Linked DNA regions of Thiocystis violascens DSM 198. The protein of the gene in region 1 binds, or shares a complex with, the protein of each later gene. Links are inferred from orthologs where the notes say so. Each region holds a gene or a part of one and is shown on either strand. Other genes may lie near its edges.

Region 1 (4,820 bases):
TAGCTCCTCGATCAGGGCAAGATCGCTGAAACTGTCTTCAGGTTTGATTTTCAAGGCACCAACCTCCCTTCCGAACTCTCTGGCGATTGCCAACGCGCTATCCGTGACATCGAACTTGTCGCTCCATTGTTTCTGAATATAAGCAATCTCAGCATCCTCGATCAGTCGGCGGCCTACAGTCTTCTCCAACTCCAAGAGCCGGCGCAGAATCGTTTTACGCGCCTCCGAATTAAAAGGGCCAGGTCCGATGGAGTCGTTGCGGCGGACTCCGTCCCGCATGCTCGTCTCTTCGCGAATCGCTTTAAGCCAGTCCCGGAATTCATTGAGGGGTCGCATCCAGGCGGCGCCTGATTCGATGAATCCGCGCATGGACTTGTCCTCCTTGACGACGGTGCAGGTCCAGCAACCGAACCGACTCCCCCCGCAGGATGGCGTGTTGAGATCCAAGACGACAGGGCATTCGCCGCCGCTCGCCTGCCGGTAGAGGTCGAGCATGAAGTCGTGGGTTCCGCCCCACGGCGGCGGGTTGTGCGTGAACAGGTATTCCCAGACCTGATCCGTCGTCCAGTCGGCAATCGGTGTCATCACGAGCGCGTCCGGGATTTCGCCGTGGGGATTGAGCCCCCGGCTATTGGTGGCGCGCCCCTCCATCCGCTGCGCACGGCTTGCGCTTTCGTCTAGGCGGGTTCCCAAGAGTAGAACGACTCCGCCGTGTTCCCGCACGATGCCGTCGATCACCGCCTTGGATGGCTTGATCTTCATCTTCGCCGTACACCAACGGAACCAGCGTGTCGGTGAAGGATAGCCCTTGCCAATCAGGTTACCCCAGAAACTTTGTTCTGGAGTCGGTTGAACCCGATGCACATGGACGGGCAGACCATTGGCGCGGGCGTGACTCGATAGCCTCGATAAACGATCAGCCAGATATTCTTCTACGTTCGGCGCTTCCACGCGCGTGTCCGAGGCAACCACAAAGATCGGTTTATCGGCGGAGGAACCCAATTCCAAGAGGAGATCATAAACCAACTGCAACACCAGGGTTGAATCCTTGCCGCCGGAGTATGCGACGACCCAAGGCCGGCGATCAGCCGCATACTCGTTGCGTAAAAGGTTGCGGGTGTCGGCAAGGTGGCCTGGTTCGCTGTCAGGGCGAAATATTGGGTTACTTGGTGTGGTCATCGTGTTGAACCTGAAGGCTCCTTGCGGGGTTGAGTCGTGAAAGGTGGCGTTTGGACAGGATCTTCACCATCCCCGTTCCAACAACGGCCCCAGAAACCGTCCAGTATGCGAACGTTCAGTGGTGGCGATCTGTTCGGGTGTACCGACGGCGACGATCTCGCCGCCCTGGTCGCCGCCTTCCGGCCCCAGATCGATGATCCAATCCGCCGTCTTGATGACATCCAGGTTGTGCTCGATCACGACCACGGTATTGCCCTGATCGCGGAAGCGGTGCAGCACGTCGAGCAGATGCTTGACATCGTGGAAATGCAGTCCGGTGGTCGGCTCGTCCAGGATATAGAGCGTGCGCCCGGTGTCGCGTTTGCTCAGTTCGCGGCTGAGTTTGACCCGCTGCGCCTCGCCGCCGGAGAGCGTGGTGGCGCTCTGACCGAGCCGCACATAGGACAGACCGACATCCATCAAGGTCTGGAGCTTGCGGTGGATGACCGGGACGGGGGCGAAGAACGCCAGCGCGTCCTCGACGGTGAGGTTGAGCACTTCGTCGATGGTTTTGCCCTTGTAGCGGATTTCCAGAGTCTCGCGGTTGTAGCGCCGACCCCGGCAGGTGTCGCACTGGACATAGATGTCGGGCAGAAAATGCATCTCGACCCGGATGAGCCCGTCCCCCTTGCACGCCTCGCAGCGTCCGCCCTTGACGTTGAAGCTGAACCGCCCCGGCCCGTAACCGCGCGAACGCGCCTCGGGGACCGCCGCGAACAGATCGCGCACCAGGTTGAATAGCCCCGTGTAGGTCGCCGGATTGGAGCGCGGGGTGCGACCGATGGGGCTCTGATCGATGTCGACCACCTTGTCGAACTGTTCCATGCCCTCGATGGCGAGATGCGGCGCGGGCTGGAGACTGGACCCATTGAGATGACGGGCGGCGAAGGGGTGGAGCGTGTCGTTGATCAGGGTCGATTTGCCGGAGCCGGAGACGCCGGTGATGCAGCAGAAGGTGCCGACCGGGATGGACACGTCGACCCCGCGCAGGTTGTTGCCGCTGGCGCCCAGGATGCGCAACTGGCGCGCGGGATCGTTGGGCGTGCGCTGGGTCGGGATGGCGATGCGCAGCTCGCCCGACAGATAGCGCCCGGTCAGCGAGCGGGGTTCGGCGGCGATCTCCCCGGCGGTTCCCTGGGCGACGATTTCGCCGCCATGCACGCCGGCGCCGGGGCCGATGTCCACCACCAGATCGGCGGCGCGGATCGCCTCCTCGTCGTGCTCGACCACGATCACGGTGTTGCCGAGGTCGCGCAGATGGGTCAGGGTCTTGAGCAATCGGGCATTGTCGCGCTGATGTAGTCCGATGGACGGCTCGTCGAGGATATACATGACCCCGACCAGCCCGGCGCCGATCTGGCTGGCGAGCCGGATACGCTGGGCCTCGCCGCCGGACAGGGTCTCGGCGCTGCGCTCCAGGGTCAGATAGTTGAGCCCGACATCGACCAGAAACCGCAACCGGGTGGCGACCTCCTTGATGACCTTGGCGCCGATCTCGCCGCGCTGGCCGGGGAGTTCCAGGGTCTCGAAGAAGCGCAGCGACTCGCCGACCGGCATCCGCGACACGGCGGGCAGGTTGTGCCGATCCCGAGCGGAGCCGAAGGAGTCGCCGAGGAAGACATGACGAGCGGATTCGTTCAGCCGCGAGCCCTGACAGGCGGGGCAGGGCTGGTGCGAGAGATAGCGCGCCAGTTCCTCGCGCACCGTGTTGGATTCGGTCTCGCGGTAGCGGCGCTCCATGTTGCGGACGATGCCCTCGAAGGGCTGCGCCTTGGCGCTGCCTTTTTCGTGCGGCAGTTTGAGCTTGAGCTTCTCCTTGCCGCTGCCGTAGAGGATGACCGAGCGGACCTGCTCGCTGAGTTCCAGCCAGGGCGTCTCGGCGTCGAATCCGTAATGCTCGCCCAGCGCGCGAAGCATCTGGAAATAAAAGGCGTTGCGCCGATCCCAGCCGCGCACGGCGCCGCCGGCGAGACTGAGTTCAGGATGCACGACCACCTTGGCCGGGTCGAAAAACTGTTCGACACCCAGCCCGTCGCAGGTGGGACAGGCGCCGGCCGGATTGTTGAAGGAAAAGATGCGCGGCTCCAGCTCCGGGATGCTATGGCCGCAGACCGGGCAGGCGAACTTGGCCGAAAAGGTCAGCTCGGGGCGCTCCGGTTCGTCGATCCAGCCGATCCGGGCGAGTCCGCCGGAGAGATTGAGCGTGGTCTCGAAGGATTCGGCCAGACGCAACGCCAGATCGGCGCGGACCCGGAAGCGGTCGATCACGACCTCGATGTCGTGCTTCTTCTTGAGATCCAGCTCGGGCGGGGCGTCCAGTTCGCAGAGCGCGCCATCGATGCGGGCGCGCACGAAGCCCTGTGCATGCAACTCGGAAAGCAGTCGCTGATACTCGCCCTTGCGCGCCGAGACCACCGGGGCGAGCAGCATCAGCTTGTCGCCCTCGGGGAGATTCAGCACCTGATCGACCATCTGGCTGACGGTCTGGGCCTCCAGAGGTTCGTCGTGGGACGGGCAACGGGGCTGGCCGACGCGGGCGAACAGCAAGCGCAGATAGTCATGGATCTCGGTGATGGTGCCGACCGTCGAGCGCGGGTTGTGCGAGGTGGTTTTCTGCTCGATGGAAATCGCCGGCGACAGTCCCTCGATATGGTCCAAGTCCGGCTTTTCCATGACCGACAGAAACTGCCGGGCATAGGACGAGAGCGATTCCACATAGCGCCGCTGACCCTCGGCATAGATGGTATCGAAGGCGAGCGAGGATTTGCCCGAACCGGACAGGCCGGTGAAGACGATCAGCCGATCGCGCGGCAGGTCGAGGTCGACGCTCTTCAGATTGTGCGTGCGAGCGCCGCGAATGCGGATGGTGTGCATGGGGGATGGAGTTCGCTTGAGCGATGGACAGGGTGGCGTTGGCAGTTGGCATCGCCCGAGGATTTGGCGCCTGCTCTCGGTCAGGCCAAGCTGTTATTATGCGGAGCTTCGCCCCCCGGACGCAAAGGCTGTCGACCGTGACCCCAGCAGATCGACCGAACTTCACCCCTCCGAAGGTTCCGTTCTCCGTGACCGAGCGCCGCGCGACCATCGGGCTGGCCGCCATCTTTTCGACCCGCATGCTGGGTCTTTTCATGCTGTTGCCGGTTTTCGCGCTCTATGCCCATGACCTGCCCGGCGCGACGCCGCTGCTGATCGGTCTGGCGATCGGCACCTATGGCCTGACGCAGGCGGTGTTTCAGATCCCGCTCGGTCTGCTGTCCGATCGCATCGGGCGCAAACCGGTGATTTATGCCGGTCTGACGGTCTTCCTGCTGGGGAGCGTCGTCGCCGCGCTGGCCGACCATATCGTCTGGGTCATCCTGGGTCGGGCGATTCAGGGCGCCGGCGCCATCGCCGCCGTGACCACCGCGCTGACCGCCGACCTGACCCGCGACGAGGTGCGCACCAGGGGCATGGCCATCATCGGCACCAGCGTCGCCTTCTCCTTCGCCGCGGCATTGGTCATCGGGCCGCCGCTGGCGCGCTGGTTCGGGATCGCGGGCGTCTTCTGGCTGACGGCGCTGCTGGCCGTGGCCGGCATGCTGGTGCTGGCCCGCGTGGTGCCG
Region 2 (5,516 bases), 1.4 Mb from region 1 along the record:
TTGAGCGTCTCCAGATCGGGCGCGTCCACATCCAACTCCAGCAGCAGGGACTCCATCGCGGCCAGATGTTCCCCGGCCTCGTCGAAGAACACCTGATAGAAGCGACTCATATCGATGGTCATGCCCGTTCCCCTCGCTGGCGTCCGAACCGCGTGCTCAACCGATCACTTTACGGACAACGTCCAGCAATTTTTGAGGATCGAAGGGTTTGACCAGCCAGCCTGTCGCGCCCGCGGCGCGCCCCTGGCTCTTCATCGCGTCGCTCGATTCGGTGGTCAGCATCAGGATCGGCACTGACTGATATTGAGGAAGCCCGCGGAGTTGTTTGATCAGGGACAGACCGTCCATGCGGGGCATGTTCTGGTCGGTGAACACGAGATCGAAACGCCCGGCACGGGCCTTATCGAGGCCATCCTGTCCGTCGACCGCCTCGGTCACCGTGTAACCGGCGTCTTTCAACGTATAGGACACCATTTGACGGATGGACGCGGAGTCATCCACCGTGAGGATTGTCTTCGCCATTGCATGCACTCTGGGAATCGCTTTGGTTCTGATCCAGAGGTTCCGCCGCCCTGCGACGTACCTCGCGCCTGATCCCTGCCACGGAGGCGGGCCGACGCACACTCTAACCTGCTTTCGTGTCGAACGGCCAGTGATCGGCGACGGATCCTCGTCGTGCTCATCGGCCGCGCAACGGCCAACCGACGCCTGGGATTCGGCAGGGCCGACACTGCGGCGTTATAGAACCAATCCAAAACGGGCGCAATGCCTCGGGACCGTGGCGCAGATTTTTATGATGGGTTTCTCACCGCGCAGTGATCTGGCGAAGGCAATTTTCGGGAAAAACTTAGCCTGAAGCCGTTCGTGGTGAGGTTCTCGAACCATGAACGGCTTCACGCTCAGAGGCTTCGTGTTTCCCGTTCATCATTCGACCCTTCGACCCTGCGACCCTGCGACCCTTCGACAAGCTCAGGACTCAGGACTCAGGACTCAGGACGAACGGGAAACCCTTCACTGTTCGCCTGATTCGTCTGAGTTTTTCGCTTCGTCAGGTCAAACTGAATATTGCTGGCCCCCCAAACCCCAAGGCGGCGATCACCCCCCATCTATGCGAAAATCGCCACCCAGCCGTCGATTCCGAGGTTAGCCGTTCATGTCCCAGGAGGCTCCGTCCCCCCGCTTTTCCCCGCTCGCCCCGCCGCTGCCGGGACGTCCCGGCGAGCGTCTGCTCTGGGGTCGGCTTTATGGCGCCGGCGCGGCACTGGCGATCGCCAATGCCGCGCGCCAGTTCGCCGGGTTGATCCTGGCGCTAACCGAGGATGTCCAGGCCGCCGCCCGCCTGCGCGCGGAACTCGGCTTCTTCCTCGCCGGAAGCGACCGCCCGGTGCTCGGTTTTCCGGATTGGGAGACCCTGCCCTACGATGTCTTCTCGCCCCTGCCCGAGTTGGTCTCCGAGCGCCTGCTGACCCTGCATCGCCTGCCCGATCTGCGCGCGGGGGTGCTGGTGGTGCCGGTGGGTACCCTGATGCAGCGTCTGCCGCCGCGCGACTATGTGGACGGGCAGTCGCTGGTGCTGGCGGTCGGCGACCGGCTGGATCTGGACACCACGCGCCGACGCCTGGAACGGGCCGGTTATTCCTGCGTCTCCCAGGTCATCGGACACGGCGAATACGCGGTACGCGGCGCGCTGTTGGATGTCTTCCCCATGGGCAGCGAGGTGCCGCTGCGTATCGACCTCTTCGACGCGGAGGTGGAGAGCATCCGCACCTTCGACCCGGAGAGCCAGCGCTCGAAGGAGAAACTGGAGCGCATCCGACTCCTGCCAGCCCGTGAGTTTCCGTTCACGGAAGAGGCCATCGCCGGTTTCCGTCAACGCTATCGCGCCAGCATCGAGGGCGATCCGCAGAACAGCCTGATCTATCGCGAGGTCTCGGAGGGGCGCACCCCCGGCGGGCTGGAATCCTATCTGCCGCTCTTTTTCGAGCGGACCGCGACCCTGTTCGACTATCTGCCCGAACGGGTGCTGGCCCTGGAACCGGAGAGCTGCCGCGAGACGGCGGCGAGTTTCTTCGCGGCGGTCGGTCAGCGCTACGAGCAGCGCCGCCACGACCGCGAACGTCCCCTGCTGCCGCCCAACCGGCTCTATCTGATGCCCGACGAACTCGCGGGCGCGCTCAACCGATTGTCCGGCGTGCTTTATCAGTCGCCGGAACTCCCCGACCGGCGCAAGGGATACGCCGCCGCCTGCAACTTCGCCACCGCCACCCTGCCCCCGCTCGCCATCCAGGCCCGCGCGACCCAGCCGGCGCAGGCGCTCAGGGACTTTCTCGCCACGCCCGATCAGCGCGTGCTGTTCGTCGCCGAAAGCGCCGGGCGACGCGAGCTGCTGGCCGAGCACCTGCACGGTTTCGACATCCGCGCCAAACCGGTTGCTGGATGGCAGGCATTCATCGCGGGCGAGCCAGGAATTGGATTGACAGTCGCGCCGCTGGAACAGGGGCTGCGGCTGGAATCGAACGACGGCGCACCAGGGTTTGCCCTGATCACCGAAACCCAGCTCTATGGCGAACGGGTGCGCCAGGAGCGACGCCGCCGCGAGCGAGAGCGCGACAGCGACGCCATCGTGCGCAACCTCACCGAGCTGACCGAGGGTGCGCCGGTGGTCCACGAGCAGCATGGCGTCGGGCGCTATCTGGGCCTGCAAACGCTGGAGGTCGGCGGCCTGACCACCGAGTTCCTGGCGCTGGAATACGCCAACGGCGACAAGCTCTATGTCCCGGTCAGCTCGCTGCACCTGATCTCGCGCTATACCGGCGCCTCGCCCGAGCACGCCCCGCTGCATCGCCTCGGCGGCGATCAATGGGATCGGATCAAGCGCAAGGCGGCGCAAAAGGCGCACGACGTGGCCGCCGAATTGCTCGACATCTATGCCCGCCGCGCCGCGCGCCAGGGCGTCGCCTTCCCGGATGGCGGCGACGAGTACGCGGCCTTCGCCGCCGCCTTCGCCTTCGAGGAGACGCCGGACCAGATGCGCGCCATCGAGGCGGTCATCGCCGACATGGCCGATCCCAAACCGATGGACCGGGTGGTCTGCGGCGATGTCGGTTTCGGCAAGACCGAGGTTGCCATGCGCGCCGCCTTCATGGCGGTCAATGGCGGGCGTCAGGTGGTGGTGCTGGTGCCCACCACCCTGCTCGCCCAACAGCATTTCGAGAACTTTTCCGACCGCTTCGCCGACTGGCCGGTCAAGGTCGAGAGTCTCTCGCGCTTTCGTACCGCCAAGGAACAGAAAAAGATCCTGGAAGGATTGGAGGACGGCACGCTCGACATCGTGGTCGGCACCCACAAGCTGTTGCAGCCGAGCATCAAGTTCAAGAATCTGGGGCTCGCCATCATCGACGAGGAACACCGTTTCGGGGTGCGGCACAAGGAGCAGTTGAAAAATCTGCGCAGCGAGGTGGACATCCTCACGCTCACCGCCACCCCGATCCCGCGCACGCTGAACATGGCCATGTCCGGGATGCGCGATCTCTCGATCATCGCCACCCCGCCGGTCGAGCGCCACCCGATCAAGACCTTCGTCAGCCCCTGGAACGACGGGCTGATTCAGGAGGCGGTGCTGCGCGAGCTGAAACGCGGCGGGCAGGTCTATTTCCTCCATAACGAGGTCGAGACCATCGAGAATCAGGCCCAGAAGCTGGAGGCGCTGATCCCGGAGGCGCGCATCCAGGTCGCCCACGGCCAGTTGCGCGAACGCGATCTGGAGCGGGTCATGCGCGACTTCTACCATCAGCGCTTCAACCTGCTGGTCTGCACCACCATCATCGAAAGCGGCATCGACGTGCCGAGCGCCAACACCATCGTCATCAACCGCGCCGACAAGCTGGGGCTGGCCCAACTGCACCAGTTGCGCGGACGGGTCGGGCGCTCGCATCACCGCGCCTATGCCTATCTCATCACCCCGCCCGCCAAGGCCATGACGGCGGACGCCAAGAAGCGCCTGGAGGCGATCGAATCGATGGAAGACCTGGGCGCCGGCTTCACGCTCGCGACCCATGATCTGGAGATTCGCGGCGCGGGCGAACTGCTGGGCGACGAACAATCGGGACAGATTACCGAGATCGGTTTCACGCTCTACATGGACCTGCTGGAACGCGCCGTCGCGGCGCTCAAGGCCGGACGCACGCCCGAACTCGACCGTCCGCTCGATCACGGCGCCGAGATCGACCTCGGGCTCCCCGCCCTACTGCCGAGCGACTATCTGCCCGATGTCCAGACGCGCCTGGTGCTCTACAAACGCATCGCGAGCGCTCGCAACAGTGACGAACTGCGCGAACTTCAGGTCGAGATGATCGACCGCTTCGGCCTGCTGCCCGAACCGGCCAAGAATCTGCTGGAAATCACCGAACTCAAGCTCAGGATCCAGCCGCTCGGGATCCGCAAGATCGAGGCCGGACCGGCGAGCGGACGCATCCTCTTCAATGAGGCGCCCAACATCGACCCCGCCAACCTGATCCGGCTGATTCAGACCAAGCCGAAGGAATTCAAGCTCGACGGCGGGGACAAGCTCAAATTCTTTCGGGAGATGGCCGAACCGCGACAGCGGTTGCGGGCGGTCGGCGCTGTGGTGGAGCAGTTGGCGGGGTAGCCATCACTGCCATTCAGTTAAGCCGTTCGTGGTGAGGCAGAATCTGGCCTACATGGACCGCTTCTGGGTAGCCATCACGGCCATTCAGTTAAGCCGTTCGTGGTGAGGCAAAATCTGGCCTACATGGACCGCTTCTGGGTAGCCATCACGGCCATTCAGTTAAGCCGTTCGTGGTGAGGCCCTCGAACCATGAACGGCTTAACTGAATGGCCGTGGGGGTAAACCTGGGAGCGTGGCGCTGGCCCAGACTACAATCGACCCATCGCCACGCTCGCCCAAGGCCATCTCATGCCGACACTCTTAACTTGAAATTCCAACCGATACCTGGCCGATGCCCACCGATCCCCCCGAACGATTTGCCGCCGAGGCCCGTTTTCTGCTGGCCTTGAAGCTGTTCGAGTTGGGGCGGGTGTCCTCCGGCAAGGCCGGACGCCTCTGTGGCATGGGGCGAGTCGAATTCCTGTTGGCCGCCAGTCGCGCGGGAACGCCAGTCGTCACACTCTCAACCGACGAGATGGCGTCTGAGTTTTCCTGGGATGATTGATCGACGAACCGCGCGGACGTCGGATTGCCCACCAGATCAAGCTCGACGGCGTGGATAAACTTAAGTTCTTTCGGGAAATGCTGGACGCAGCGCGGCGCATCCTTGAGGTGCGGCAGGTTGTGGAGAAGTTGACCGAATAGGCAATCTCCAGCCGCATGAATCGCAGTCATCAGCCCAATCCACGATACGCATTCATATCATGAGGAATTCCGATGCAAGCCATCGAACTTGTTACCCAGATTTCCGCCGAGCACGAGCTTCATCTAAGGCTTCCGGAACACACCGCAACCGGGTCGGCGAGGGTTATCGTGTTATTCGAGACCG

Evidence for each region. The genes of interacting proteins can lie anywhere in the genome.
Region 2: the proteins of uvrA (region 1) and mfd are in contact, whole or in part, in a crystal structure (PDB 4DFC), measured with the Escherichia coli proteins. The link is inferred for Thiocystis violascens DSM 198 from one-to-one orthologs.

What each region holds. Positions count from the first base shown.
Region 1 is NC_018012.1:2,713,709-2,718,528, reverse strand. Bases 1,043-4,441 are described here. They hold uvrA (excinuclease ABC subunit UvrA), read right to left. Parts: upstream 4,093-4,441; coding sequence 1,243-4,092; downstream 1,043-1,242. Other genes in these bases: THIVI_RS11975 (MFS transporter), read left to right, coding at 4,281-4,441; dndC (DNA phosphorothioation system sulfurtransferase DndC), read right to left, coding at 1,043-1,179. Outside these bases: more of dndC, read right to left, coding at 1-1,042; more of THIVI_RS11975, read left to right, coding at 4,442-4,820. UniProt on the Escherichia coli protein: The UvrABC repair system catalyzes the recognition and processing of DNA lesions. UvrA is an ATPase and a DNA-binding protein. A damage recognition complex composed of 2 UvrA and 2 UvrB subunits scans DNA for abnormalities.
Region 2 is NC_018012.1:1,328,711-1,334,226, forward strand. Bases 754-4,848 are described here. They hold mfd (transcription-repair coupling factor), read left to right. Parts: upstream 754-1,153; coding sequence 1,154-4,648; downstream 4,649-4,848. In the rest of the region: THIVI_RS05970 (chemotaxis protein CheW), read right to left, coding at 1-122; THIVI_RS05975 (response regulator), read right to left, coding at 157-522; THIVI_RS05985 (UPF0175 family protein), read left to right, coding at 4,980-5,192; THIVI_RS24455 (hypothetical protein), read left to right, coding at 5,189-5,332; THIVI_RS05990 (hypothetical protein), read left to right, coding at 5,405-5,516. UniProt on the Escherichia coli protein: Couples transcription and DNA repair by recognizing RNA polymerase (RNAP) stalled at DNA lesions. Mediates ATP-dependent release of RNAP and its truncated transcript from the DNA, and recruitment of nucleotide excision repair machinery to the damaged site.